Regions from separate parts of the Nocardioides sp. NPDC127514 genome, predicted to be linked through region 2. Evidence: riboswitches for the same ligand, from Rfam matches in the RefSeq annotation. Region 2 holds a riboswitch; the other holds the start of a gene.
What was found. Region 2 has a riboswitch for glycine ahead of gcvT (glycine cleavage system aminomethyltransferase GcvT). Riboswitches for the same ligand answer to the same signal wherever they lie in the genome.
Positions count from the first base shown of each region.

Region 1: another riboswitch for glycine. It lies ahead of gcvP (aminomethyl-transferring glycine dehydrogenase); the one in region 2 lies ahead of gcvT (glycine cleavage system aminomethyltransferase GcvT).

Region 1 covers NZ_JBEORF010000036.1:11,419-18,430, forward strand. Annotated here, with positions in the region: gene ABTX24_RS24995 (MFS transporter) at 1-1,249, shown strand, start outside; gene ABTX24_RS25000 (MerR family transcriptional regulator) at 1,395-2,012, shown strand; glycine riboswitch at 2,094-2,184, shown strand; gene gcvP (aminomethyl-transferring glycine dehydrogenase) at 2,244-5,132, shown strand; gene ABTX24_RS25010 (SGNH/GDSL hydrolase family protein) at 5,184-6,407, opposite strand; gene ABTX24_RS25015 (AAA family ATPase) at 6,531-7,012, opposite strand, start outside.
Region 2 covers NZ_JBEORF010000028.1:71,314-78,325, forward strand. Annotated here, with positions in the region: gene ABTX24_RS21620 (L-serine ammonia-lyase) at 1-484, opposite strand, end outside; gene gcvH (glycine cleavage system protein GcvH) at 533-904, opposite strand; gene gcvT (glycine cleavage system aminomethyltransferase GcvT) at 925-2,028, opposite strand; glycine riboswitch at 2,085-2,185, opposite strand; glycine riboswitch at 2,187-2,282, opposite strand; gene ABTX24_RS21635 (CobW family GTP-binding protein) at 2,360-3,397, shown strand; gene ABTX24_RS21640 (hypothetical protein) at 3,368-4,192, opposite strand; gene ABTX24_RS21645 (Crp/Fnr family transcriptional regulator) at 4,208-4,888, opposite strand; gene ABTX24_RS21650 (LacI family DNA-binding transcriptional regulator) at 5,021-6,046, opposite strand; gene ABTX24_RS21655 (ABC transporter substrate-binding protein) at 6,205-7,012, shown strand, end outside.

The DNA of each region.
Region 1 (7,012 bases), on a different contig from region 2:
TGGCGGGATGGCCGGGCTGCAGTGGGTCGTGGACGCCTACACGCTGATGTTCGCTGCCCTGATGCTCTCGGCGGGCGCGGTGACCGACCGGGTCGGACCGGTCCGGGCCTATGCGCTGGGGGTGGTGCTGTTCACCGTCGCCTCCGTGGCCTGCGCGGCCGCTCCGGTGATGCCGGCGCTCATCGCGGCCCGGGTGCTGCAGGGTGCTGCCGCCGCGCTGGTCATGCCGGCGTCGCTGGCGCTGGTCCGGGTGGCGTACGACGACGCGCGGGCCCGAGGGCAGGCTATCGCCGTGTGGACGATCGGCGGATCGGCGGCGATGGCGCTGGGGCCGGTGGCCGGAGGCCTGCTGAGCGAGTACGCCGGCTGGCGCTGGGTGTTCCTGGTCAACGTTCCGGTCGGGATCCTCATCGTCGCCCTGCTGGCCGGTCTGCGGATCCGGGCGGTGCGGCGCCGAGCACCGCTCGACCTCCCTGGCCAGGCGCTCGCCGTGCTCGCGCTGTCGGCGCTGACGTACGCCGTCATCGAGGCCGGTCACACCGGCTGGCACGCGCCCACCCTGCTCGCGGCAGCGGTAGCCGTCTCGGCGGCCGTCGCCTTCGTCGTGGTGGAGCGTCGCTCGGCCGCGCCGGTGCTCCCGCTCGGGCTGGTGGCTCAGGGGAGGGTCGCGGTCGCGCTGGTCTCCGGGTTCGGCATCAACTTCGGGTTCTACGGCGGCATCTTCCTGCTCGGCCTCTACTACCAGCAGGTGCGGGGCTGGAGCGGTGCTGAGGCCGGGCTGATGTTCGTCATTCCGGCGGCCATGACCACCTGCGCGAACGTCGTGGCGCCGCGCCTGGCGTACGTCGTGGGCCGGCGCCCGCTGATCGTCGGCGGCCAGCTGATCCTCGCGGTCGGAATGCTCGCCCTGCTCCTGCTGACGACGACGACGCCGGTCTGGCTGGTCCTGGTGCTGCTCGTCCCGCTCGCCACCGGCGGCGCACTGGCGATCACCCTCGTCACCGCCGACCTGATCGACGCCGTCGAGCCCGCCCGCGTGGGTGTCGCGACCGGTGCGCTGAGCACGTTCCGGCAGACGGGCGGCGCGATCGCGGTCGCCGTCTTCGGTGGTCTGGGGGCCGGTGCGTCCGGGATCCTCACGCTCCCGGGGATGCAGGCATCTCTCCTCGTCGGGGCCGGCGTCCTGGTGCTGACCGCGCTCGTGGCGACCGCCAGGCGTCGAAAGCCTCAGGCTCTACTTGAGGGTTAGCCCGGACGACACGCCGGAGGGGGTTCTTTGACCAGGGCCCTTGCGGCGCTTACCTTGTAGTTGTCTCTGTTGTAACTCCAACGATGTGGTCCCCCCGCCGCAGCCGTTCATTCCCCGAGTGGAGTTACGCACAACGGAGTAGACGATGGAGGACATCGTGTTCGACCACGAGCAGAAGCCCGGGCACGGCGCCGACGACGCGCAACGCGCGGCGGAGCAGGCTGACGAGCAGGGCCTTCTCTTCACCGACGATGTCTCGCCCCTGCCGAGCGACACCGGTTACCGCGGGCCGACGGCCTGCAACGCTGCGGGGATCAGCTACCGCCAGCTCGACTACTGGGCGCGCACCGGTCTCGTCGAGCCGAGCGTGCGCGGGGCGACCGGCTCCGGCACCCAGCGGCTCTACTCCTTCCGCGACATCCTGATCCTCAAGGTCATCAAGCGGCTCCTCGACGCCGGCATCTCGCTGCAGCAGATCCGCGCTGCCGTGCAGCACCTGCGTGAGCGAGGCACCGACGACCTGACCCGCGTCACCCTGATGAGCGACGGCGCCTCGGTCTACGAGTGCACCAGCAACGACGAGGTCATCGACCTGCTCCAGGGCGGGCAGGGCGTCTTCGGGATCGCCATCGGTGGCGTCTGGCGCGAGATCGAGGGCACGCTCTCCGAGCTCCCCAGCGAGCGTACGACCGACGACGGCGAGCAGGTCGCCTCGATGTCCGACGAGCTCTCCGCCCGCCGCGCGGCGCGCAACGCAGGCTAGTAAACGTCACGTAACACTAGACCCCGAGGTCCCCGCAGAGGCGGGGCCTCGGGGTCGTGTCGTTTATGCTGGAGGTGCTGACCATCCCGCACGGGAGAGCTCCTCTCGAAGGGGCGCCGAAGGGGCAATTCCTCCCCGGAAACTCTCAGGCATCCACGACTGTGCGGACCAGGCAACTCTGAAGCGGCGCAGGTGCGGTGACAGAGGGGGAGGGCGTACGAGTTGTCTTAGATGCCCTCAGGAGCCACTGTGTCCGACACGCCCACTCTGTCCGAGCTCGACGCCGCCTCCCCGTTCGTGGCGCGCCACGTCGGACTCTCGGCCGCCGACGAGGCGACCATGCTCGCGCGGCTCGGGTACGACTCGGTAGCAGCGATGATGGACGCCGCCGTCCCGGCCGGGATCCGCTCGGTCGAGTCGCTGGACCTGCCGGCCGCGCTGAGCGAGGCGCAGGTCGCGTCGCTGGCGCGGGAGATCGCAGCCTCCAACAAGCCCGGCGAGGCGATGATCGGGCTCGGCTACCACGCCACCGTGACGCCGCCGGTGATCCGTCGCAACGTGCTCGAGGACCCCAGCTGGTACACCGCCTACACGCCCTACCAGCCCGAGATCTCCCAGGGCCGCCTCGAGGCGCTCATCAACTTCCAGACCATGGTCGGCGACCTGACCGGCCTCCCGGTGGCCAACTCCTCGCTCCTGGACGAGGGCACCGCGGCCGCCGAGGCGCTGGCGCTGGTCCACCGGGCCAACCGCAAGGGCTCCGGTCCGTTCGTCATCGACGCCGACGCCCTGCCGCAGTCGATCGAGGTCGTGAAGGTGCGTGCCGAGGCGATGGGCCTCGAGGTCGTCGTGGCCGACCTCTCGCAGGGTCTGCCCGAGGGCGACGTGATCGGCGTGCTGGTGCAGTACCCCGGCGCCTCCGGTCGCGTCCCCGACCTCAAGCCGATCATCGACGCCGCCCACGAGCGGGGTGCGCTCGCCGTCGTCGCCGCCGACCTGCTCGCGCTCACCGTCCTGGAGGCGCCCGGCACCCTCGGCGCCGACGTCGTCGTCGGCTCCACCCAGCGCTTCGGCATCCCGCTCTTCTACGGCGGCCCGCACGCCGGCTACATGGCCGTCCACGAGGGGATCGAGCGGCACCTGCCGGGTCGTCTCGTCGGCGTCTCCGTCGATGCCGAGGGGCGGCCCGCGTACCGTCTCGCTCTGCAGACCCGCGAGCAGCACATCCGCCGCGAGAAGGCGACCTCCAACATCTGCACCGCGCAGGTGCTGCTGGCCGTCGGCGCTTCGATGTACGCCGTCTACCACGGCCCCGACGGGCTGCGGACGATCGCGACCCGGACCCACCGCTACGCCGCCGTCCTGGCCGCCGCGCTCAAGTCGGCCGGGCTCCCGCTGGTCTCGGAGACGTTCTTCGACACGCTGGGTGTCACCGTCCCCGGCCGGGCGGCAGACGTCGTCACCGCGGCGCGCCGTTTCGGCGTACATCTTCGTCTCGTGGACGCCGACACCGTCGGTATCTCGACCTCGGAGGCGACCACTCGCTCGACCCTGTCGGCCGTGCTCAACGCCTTCGGCGTCGCGGGTGCGGACCTGGACGAGATCGACCGCACCACGGCCAGCGCGCTGCCTGACGGCCTGCTGCGCACCACCGACTACCTGACCCATGAGGTCTTCAACGCGCACCACAGCGAGACCCAGATGCTGCGCTACCTGCACAAGCTGGCGGCGCGCGACTACGCGCTGCACAAGGGCATGATCCCGCTCGGCTCGTGCACCATGAAGCTCAACGCGACCACCGAGATGGAGCCGATCTCGCTGCCCGGCTTCGCCGACCTGCACCCGTTCGTGCCCGCCGAGGACGCCGCCGGCTACACGCGTCTGGTCGGTGAGCTGGAGGGCTGGCTGGCAGAGGTCACCGGCTACGACGAGGTCTCCATCCAGCCGAACGCCGGCTCGCAGGGTGAGTTCGCCGGCCTGATGGCGATCCGCGGCTACCTGGACGCGCAGGGCCAGGGTCACCGCAAGATCTGCCTGATGCCGTCCTCCGCGCACGGCACCAACGCCGCCTCGGCCGTGATGGCCGGGATGAAGGTCGAGGTCGTGAAGTCGTCCGAGGACGGCACCGTCGACCTCGACGACCTGCGGGCGAAGCTGGACGCCCACGGCGAGAACGTCGCCGCGATCATGGTGACCTACCCCTCGACCCACGGGGTCTACGAGGAGGGCATCACCGAGGTCTGCTCGCTGGTGCACGAGGCCGGCGGTCAGGTCTACATCGACGGCGCCAACTTCAACGCGCTCCTGGGCTACGCCAAGCCCGGCGAGTTCGGTGGCGACGTCTCCCACCTGAACCTGCACAAGACCTTCTGCATCCCGCACGGCGGTGGCGGTCCGGGCGTCGGCCCGGTCGCGGTCCGCTCCCACCTGGCGCCCTACCTGCCCTCGCACTCCCTGCACCCGGACACCTCGAAGCGCTCGGGCATCGGCGCGATCTCGGCGGCTCCGTACGGCTCGGCCGGCATCCTGCCGATCTCGTGGGCGTACGTCCGGCTCATGGGCGCCGAGGGTCTGACCCGGGCGACGTCGGCCGCGGTGCTGTCGGCCAACTACGTGGCCTCGCGCCTCAACGAGCACTTCCCGGTGCTCTACCGCGGCGAGACCGGCCTGGTCGCGCACGAGTGCATCCTCGACCTGCGGCCGATCACCAAGGAGACCGGTGTCACCGTCGACGACGTCGCCAAGCGGCTCATCGACTACGGCTTCCACGCCCCGACGATGTCCTTCCCGGTCGCCGGCACGCTCATGGTCGAGCCCACCGAGTCCGAGGACCTCGGCGAGCTGGACCGGTTCATCGACGCGATGATCGCGATCAAGGGCGAGATCGACCGGGTCGCCTCGGGCGAGTGGACCGCCGAGACCTCGGTCCTGCGCGGTGCCCCGCACACCTCTCGTGCCCTCGTCGGCGACTGGGACCGCGCCTACTCCCGCGAGGAGGCCGTCTTCCCGCGCGGCATCGACCCGGACAAGTACTGGCCGCCGGTGGCCCGCATCGACAACACCTACGGCGACCGCAACCTGGTCTGCTCCTGCCCGCCGGTGGAGTCCTTCGCCGAGTGACGTTATCGCCGAGTCGGCGCGTCATGACGCGCCGACTCGGCGAGGTCTTGGTCAGCTCAGGGTCATGATCGGCTCGCCGTTGGCGTTGAGCCCGGTGCCGTGGGTGCACGTGCCGGACCTCGGCGCGCCGCCGTTGTAGGCCTGGCGTAGGCAGTTGCGCAGGGCGAGCTGTCCCCAGTAGTTGGGGTGCAGGCTCTCCTGGATGTAGTAGTTGCCGCTCGCGGTGGAGACGGTGCGGATCTGGTTGACCCACTCGGTGCGGTCGACCGCGCCGGAGGCCCGCCAGCTCGACAGCCCCTTCTCCTCGAGAAGGCCCACGGTGTTCTCGCACAGCCGGCGGCCCGCGAAGGCGCCGGTGACGTCGATCTTCTTGATGTTGGTCAGCCCGGAGTCGCTCGCCGCACCTGAGATCGCGTTGTTGATCGTCGGCAGGATCGTGGTGTACGCGTAGTCGGCATCCGCGTTCCAGAAGCCGCAGCCGCCGGTGTTCTGACGGGTGTAGCCGGACTCGCTGTAGCGGTAGACCGAGGAGGTCGCGAGCGGCGAGGGCACGTTCTGGACGATCAGGGTCCATGCGCCGTCCGCGTAGCCCGCGTTGCGCATGGCGGTGCGCACGTTCTGGAACGCGGTGGCGATCCTGGCGCGTACCGCGGCGACATTGCCGGCCGCCATGGCGCTGGTGACGACCGCGTCGTCCTTGCAGTAGTCCTTGCTCCAGGACGGCGAGAGCAGGAAGTTCTGCACGCACTGGGTGACGATCGCGGCGAAGTTGAAGTCGTTGCCGCCGATGCCGATCGTCACCGCCTTGACGTTGTGGCTCGCCGCGAAGCTCTGCAGCATGAGGGCCTGACCCTGGTTGCCGCCGCTGGAGTAGAAGTCGATGCCGGGCTTGAAGTAGCCCTCGCTGGTCGTGGTCGTGGCGACCTTCGCGCCGGAGCAGGCCAGGTTGAGCCCGTTCACGCCACCGCCGACGTACGCCTCGGCGGCCGTGCTGCGGTGGCAGCGGTTGATCGTCTCGGCGGTGTGGCCGGCGTTGTCGAAGTAGGTCGCGCTGCCACCCGCATCGACGAGCGACTCGCCGGAGTTGCTGTTGCCGGCCCAGCGGCCGGCCTCGCCGGAGACGTAGCTGTCACCCACGGTCACGATCCACGGGGCGCCGCTTCCGGGGCCGTCGGCGTGGGCGGGTGAGGCCATCAACGTCGTCGCGGAGAGCAGCGACGCTGGTAGGAGAAGGGTCGCGGCGACCTGGGCGACACGGGTGCTGAGACGTGGCACGGAAACCTCCGGGTGGTCTGGGACGGCTTCCGCGGTGCGGAGCCGCCTCAGGCTAGTGACGTACGTCACTCCCGGGGAACTACTGGCGGGTAATAACTCTCGTTCCGAGGGTAAATTCTTCGCTCAGACGCCGACGACGTGGAGGGTGGAGCCGTCGCGGCCCTTGGCCACGGCCAGCTGGGTGGGGATCCGCTCGCGCATCTCGGTGACGTGGCTGACCACGCCGATGATGCGGCCGCCCTCGCGGAGGGTGTCGAGGACGTCGAGTACGTCATCGAGGGTGTCGGCGTCGAGGGAGCCGAAGCCCTCGTCGACGAAGAGGGTGTCGAGCATCTGGCCGCCGGCCTCGTTCATGATCACGTCGGCAAGGCCCACGGCCAGCGCGAGGGAGACCACGAAGGTCTCGCCGCCGGACAGGGTGGCCGGGTCCCTGGACTCGCCGGACCAGTCGTCGCGGACCATCAGGGCCAGGCCGCCGCGGCGGTCGCCGGCGCCCTTGGCCGCGGAGTGCTCAAGGGCGTAGCGCTGGTCGCTCATCTTCGCCAGCCGCTCGTTGGCGGCGGCGACGACCTGGGTGAGGCGGTAGGCGACGACGTAGGCCGACA
Region 2 (7,012 bases):
CGGCGCCCGAGGCGTGCTCGTCGACCACGAAGCCACCGCCGACGGAGTAGTAGGTGCGCTCCCGGCGTACCTCTCCGGAGGCGTCGTAGGCGGTGAACACCATGCCGTTGGGGTGGCCCGGCAGGCTCTTGCGGCGATGCATCACCAGGTCGGTGTCGGCGTCGAAGCGGATCGGGGTGGCGCCGCCCAGCGACAGCTCTCGGCGCTCCCTGATGGCCGCCACCCGACCGGACGAGGCCCGGGTGTCGACGGTCGCCGGCTCCTCCCCCTCGAGACCGAGCAGGACCGCGCCTTCCGAGCCGTGACCGTGACCGGTGGCGCCGAGCGACCCGAACAGCTCGGCCCTCACCCGCGTGACCGCGTCCACGAGACCATCCGCGACGAGGCCGTCGACGAACGTCTTCGCGGCGCGCATCGGCCCGACGGTGTGGGAGGACGAGGGCCCGATGCCGATCGAGTAGAGGTCGAAGGTGCTCAGGGCCATCGCCACGACCGGTGCCGGGGCGCCGCTGAGGTCAGCGGTCACGACGGTTCACTCCTCGATCAGAGCGTCGTAGGCCGCGGCGTCGAGCAGCTCGGGAGCACCGGAGACGCGCATCTCGAAGAGCCAGCCAGCGCCGAACGGGTCGCTGTTGATCAGCGCCGGGTCGGCGACGACGGCCGCGTTGATCTCGAGGATCTCGCCGTCGGCGGGCGCGAAGAGGTCGCTGACCGACTTGGTCGACTCCAGCTCACCGCAGCTCTCTCCCCCGGTGATCTTGGTGCCGACCTCGGGCAGCTCGACGAAGACGATGTCGCCCAGCGCCTCGGTGGCGAAGGCGGTGACGCCGACGCGCGCGACGTCGTCTCGGATCTCGATCCACTCGTGCTCGGCGGTGTAGGACAGGTGGGTCGGGTTGCTCATGGCTGCGCTCATCTCTCGGCTCATTTCTTGGAGTAGAAGGGAAGATCGACGATCTCGGCGTCCTCGCGGCTGCCGCGCACGTCGACGTGGACCTTGGTGCCGGCGGCGGCGAGGTCAGGCCGGACGTACGCCATCGCGATGGGACGTCCGAGAGTCGGCGACGGGGAGCCGCTGGTGACCACGCCGATCTCGTCGCCGGTGGCCGGGTCCACGACGGCGTAGCCCGCCCGCGGAGAGCGGCGACCGGCAGCCACCAGGCCGACGAGCACGCTGCGCGGGCCCTCGTCGCGGCGTACGGCCAGGGCGGCGTCGCCGACGAAGCCGTCGGGCTTGTCGAAGACGACGACCCGGCCGAGACCGGCCTCGAAGGGGGTCGTCTCGCGGTTCAGCTCGTGCCCGTAGAGCGGCATGCCGGCCTCGAGCCGGAGAGTGTCGCGGCAGGCGAGCCCGGCGGGCTGCAGGCCGTGCGGCGTACCTGCCTCGGTGAGCGCCTCCCAGACGGCAGCGGCCGACGAAGGCGCGCAGTAGATCTCGAAGCCGTCCTCGCCGGTGTAGCCGGTGCGGGCGAGCAGGGCCTCGACCCCGGCGACCGTGCCGGCGTCGATGGCGTAGTACTTCAGGGAGGAGACGTCCAGGTCGGTCACAGCGGCCAGGATCGCCGCCGAGGCGGGGCCCTGGACCGCGATCAGCGCCCACTCCGCGGAGGCGTCGTGGACCGCGGCACCGAACCCCTGGGAACGCTCGACCAGCGCCGGAGCGACGACACCGACGTTGCTCGCGTTGGCGACGACCAGGTAGCGCTCCTGCTCGAGCCGGTAGACGACCAGGTCGTCGATGATGCCGCCGTCCTCGGCGCAGATCATCGAGTAGCGGGCGCGGCCGATGCCGATCGCCGAGGGCCTGCCGACCAGGGCGTGGTCGAGGGCGCGTCCGGCCTCGGGGCCGGTCACCTCGATCTCGCCCATGTGGGACAGGTCGAAGAGGCCCGCGGTGGTGCGTACGGCATGGTGCTCGGCGGTCTCCGAGCCGTAGCGGACCGGCATGCTCCAGCCGGCGAAGTCGGTGAACGAGGCGCCGAGCGCCTGGTGGATCGCGTGCAGAGGGGTAGGGACGGGTGAGGTCATGTGTGCGGGAGGCTCCCTGGTGGTGGGTGCCGACAGCGGCACCCGTGGACGGGTGACCTCCCCGCTCTGTCATCGCTACCTGAGAGCTTCACCGCCCGATGGGGGCGATTTGCACCGTGGGTGCAGGATCCAGCGGATCCTGTCTTTCCAGAGGTCGCCTCACCACAGCGGTCATGGGGCCTGAGAGATTCTGGGGAGGTTTGCTCCTTCGGCGCCTCACCCCGGATGGGCAAGGACTCTCCCGCTGCGGTTCAAGTGGCGGATGTGAAGTTGTGCGGCAAACCTAGGTGTGGCCATCTCAGCCGTCAAGATGACGACCTACGATGGCCCGATGCCACCGACCAGCACCAGCAGCCGGGTTCCCGTGGTCATCCTCACCGGTCATCTCGGGTCGGGTAAGACCACGCTGCTCAACCATCTGCTGCGCCAGCCCGGCGCTCGGGTGGGCGTGGTCGTCAACGACTTCGGCGACATCAACGTCGACGCCGGGCTGGTCACCGGCCAGATCGACGAGCCGGCCTCGATCGCCGGGGGCTGCCTGTGCTGCCTGCCCGACGCCGGTGGTCTCGACGACGCTCTCGAGAAGCTGACCCACCCGCGGCTCGCGCTCGACGTCGTCATCGTCGAGGCCAGCGGGATCGCCGAGCCCGGCACGCTGGCCAAGCTGGTCCGGTTCAGCGGTGTCGAGCGGGTACGCCGCGGTGGGCTCATCGAGGTCGTCGACGCCGCCTCCTACTTCGAGACCCTCGACGACGGCAGGGGCCCGGCGCCGGTCCGGTTCGCGGCCGCCTCGCTGGTCGTGATCAACAAGACCGACCTGGTTCCGGCTGCCGAGCGGGACGAGGTCCTGGCGCGCATCGAGCGACGCGTGCGCGAGCACAACCCCGAGGTCCACATCGCGTACGCCGTGGGTGGCCGCATCGACCCGCGGCTCGTCTACGACGCCGCCGTGCCCGAGGACCCGCCCGACGAGCTGCCGATCGCCGCGCTGCTGCGCGAGGCGGCCGCCTCGCACGAGGCTCATCAGCATGCCCGGGCGGTCACCGTGACGACGCCGGGCACCATCGAGCCGGGTCGACTGGTCGACCTGCTCGAGGAGCCGCCGGCGACGGCGTACCGGGTCAAGGGGACCGTCGCCGTCGCGACCGGTCAGGGACCGCGCAGCTACCACGTGAACCTGGTCGGACGCAGCGCCCACGTCGCCGCGGCCAGGCGGACACAGGACGCGACGAGCGAGCTCGTGGCGATCGGCCTCGAGCTCGAGACCGACTCAGTCCGGCTGGACCTTGCCGATGCCCTCGCCCCGGCCGAACGACCGAGCACCGAGGGTCTTCGCCGGCTACGCCAGCTGGTCCGCGTCAGTCTCTGAGACCGAGGTCCATCCCCGGACCCGATGGACAGTCGCCGTCTTCGGGTGGGATCCGGTGGGCGGCCCGATCTCGAAGAGGTCGATCATCAGGAACAGCGGGTAGGTCGGAGCCTGGGGAAGACGTCGTACGACGCGGCCTTCGCAGCCGATGACGGTCTCCTGCCCGTCCCAGATCGCCGTCCAGGTGTGGGCCCGGGTCGCGTCGAACGGGACGGTGACCTCTGCCATGTCGGTGGTCAGGCGTGGGTCGTGGTGCGCCTTGACCCCCGAACGGGCGACCGTGGTCGCGCCGATCGCGTCCGCATCGATCTCGAAGAGGCAGATCTCCCCGGAGTCCTCACCGGAGAGATGCTCGGTGCCGACCAGCCATGCCGCGAGCATGCAGCCCTCGTCCCGGGTCGCGGCGACGGTCACGTCGACGCGACCGCGAGCGGGAGCGAACAGGAGCCGTTGCGGCGTCTCGGTCCGCACCACCAGCCCGTCCTCCCGGTGACGATGCGTTCCGCGTGCGGTGCCGACCGGACCGGAGTACGCGCCGGTCTGCAGGTTCGAGACCCGCAGCGGCGCGTCCTCGGGTCGCCAGTCGAGCTGGTCGGCCTCGATCCGCAGCTCGAGCGCACCCGGGAGGAGCCGGTAGCGAGCCTCGGACCGCTCCGGCGTCGTCCAGTGCGGCAGATAGTGCGGGATCCACCACTGCTCGGACAGCCCGCCGGAGAAGTCTTCGTCGAGATCCGGCCGCCGGGCCGGGGGCAGAGGCAGCTCATCGAGCGGCAGGACCATGCTCGATGGTCTCACCCCGACGAGCAGAGCTCACCCGGCTCGGCGGACGATCCGTTCCATGTCGGTGATGACCACCGAGCGCGACTCCAGCCTGACCCAGCCCTTGGCCGCGAAGTCGGCGAGCGCCTTGTTGACCGTCTCCCGAGCCGCGCCGACGAGCTGCGCGAGCTCCTCCTGGGTCAGGTCGTGGCGTACGTGCACACCTTCGTCGGTGGTCTCGCCGAACCTCTCGGCGAGGTCCAGCAGAGCCTTCGCCACCCGGCGGGGCGCGTCCGCGAAGACCAGGTCGCCGATCACGTCGTTGGCCCGGCGCAGGCGGCCCGACAGCAGGGCGAGCAGCCCACGCGTCACGCTCGGGCGCCCGTCGAGCAGGCGCAGCAGGTCGTCGTGCGACAGCGAGGCGAGCTCGACCTGGTCGGTGACGGCCGTGACCGTGGAGGAGCGCCGGCCGGGGTCGAAGAGCGACAGCTCGCCGAACACCTGGCCCGGCCCCAGAATCGCCAGCAGGCTGTCCTGCCCGTTGGCCGCGGCACGGCTCAGCTTCACCTTGCCGTCCACGACCGCGTAGAGCCGGTCGGCGGCGTCGCCCTCGTGGAACAACACCTCACCGCGCCGGAGGCGTGTCTGACTCATCATCGCGAGCATCGCCGTCATCGACTCGTCGTCCAGCTCGCTGAAAAGCGGTGCGTGCCGAAGCACGTCTTGATCCATTACCCAGCCGCTCCTGTCATCTTTTTACCGAAGACATCAGCGTAGCCAGATCCGGAGCCCCGACAGCGGAGGTGTGGCCCGCATCGCACCCCTATCGAGTGCGTTCTTCGCCACACCCACATGACTCGGCGATCAGGACGGCCGCGGCGCTGCGGTGGTTCGACGGATCACCAGCTGCGTGTCGACCGTGACCGACACCGCAGTGTCCTCCTCGTGGCGCAGGATGCCGAGGAGCATCTGGGCAGCGAGGACGCCCTGGAGGCGAGCGTCCTGCTTGATGGTGGTCAGGTGCAGGAGGCTGGCGTGTGGGTGGTCGTCGATGCCAATGATGGAGATGTCCTCGGGAATCCGCAGGCCGGCATCCCGGATGGTGCGCATGGCACCGAACGCGACTTCATCCGAGTGAGCGTAGACGGCGGTCGGGAGCTCGGAGACCGAGAGCAGCTGGGCCATCGCCGCAGCGCCCTGCTCGCCACCCCAGGCGGTGGTGACCACGAGCGCCGGATCGGGCTTGATCCCTGAGTCGTTCAGAGCGACGTGGTAGGCGCGACTACGCCCAGAGGGCTGGCGCGGCTGGTCGGGGTCTATCGCCTCGATCATCGCGATCCGCTCATGGCCCAGCCCGAGCAGGTGGCCCATCGCCTGCCTGCCGGCCTTGAGGTCGTCGATGCAGACGTGGGGGTACACCTCATGCTGGCCGCCGGCGGCGATGACCTGGACGCCGAGCATCAGCTCCAGGCTGCGCCGCTCGGCCTCCTCGACGGGGAATCCGACGACGATGACGGCATCGACCTTCCGCCGGGCGGGCAGGCGCTCGAAGAACGAGGTGCGGTCCTCCAGGTTGCCGACGTGGTAGAGCAGTACGTCGAACTGGGACTCGCGCAGCACCGACTCGATGCCTTCGAGGATCGCACCGAAGAACCAGCGTGAAAGGTGCGGAGCCACGACCGCAACTCGGCCCGTCGAGCCCTTCTTGAGCCTCGAGGCGTCGGGCGAGACGACATAGGCGTGCTTCTTCGCGACGTCCAGCACCTTCTTCCGCGTCGCTGGAGAGACATTCGGCATTCCACTGAGCGCTCGCGAGGCGGTCCCCAGCCCCACCCCCGCCATCCGAGCGATGTCGGCCAAGGTCAGCTCGCGTGGTTGCTCAGCGTCCATGTCGAGCATGGTACGCGATCAGATGGGAACGGTTCCATCAACTAGTGCACTCCTGTCTGGACTGAGATCCCGGGCCTTGACAAGGCTGCGTGACCTGAATCACAGTTGTGACTGGAAACGATTCCAGTACCGTTTGAACAGGAGTGAACATGATGCTGATGCGCACACTTAGGGCCCTGGGGGTGACGGCAGCGATGCTCGCAATGGCGTCGGTGTCGGCGTGCGCCGGACCCGGCGGCGAGGCGCCCGCTGCGGATGCGAGTCCGACGAGCGTACGGACCGACGTCGGTGCGCAGCAGGCGACGATCACGCTCTTCACCGCGGCCGGGCTCAAGGACTACCAGCAGGCACTGGCCGATGCCTTCATGAAGAAGTATCCGGCCATCACTGTCGAGCTCCAGGTCGAGGCCGACAACAACTACAACACCGTGCTCCCGCGGCTGCTCGCCTCGGACAGTCCGCCCGACCTCGCGCTCGTCGGAGACCTGAGCGGCGCCGTCCGTGACGGACTCGTCACCAATCTGGATGCCTACGACGATGCGTACGGCTGGAGTCGGAAGGTGCCGGCCAGCGTCCTCGATGCCGGACGGGTCCAGGACGGCGAGATCGGCACCGGCTCCCTCTACGTAGGTGGTGGTGCAGCCGGCCCGCTGGCTGGGGTGTTCTACAACCGGGACCTGGCCAAGAAGGTGGGGATGACGGACGTCCCGCGGACCCTCGATGAGTGGGAGGCGGTGATGGCGAAGGCCAAGTCGATGGGGATCACGCCCATCGTCGCGTCCAACGCCGACGGCCTCATCGGGCATCTGTACAACCTGCTGTTGGGCGACTACATGGGGGCGCAGTCCGTACTGGACGTGGCATGGCGCAAGCCCGGTGCCTCTCTCGAGACCGCGGAGGCGACCGAGGCCACTGCCCGCCTGCAGAAGTGGGCCGACGCCGGATACTTCAACACGGACGCGAACG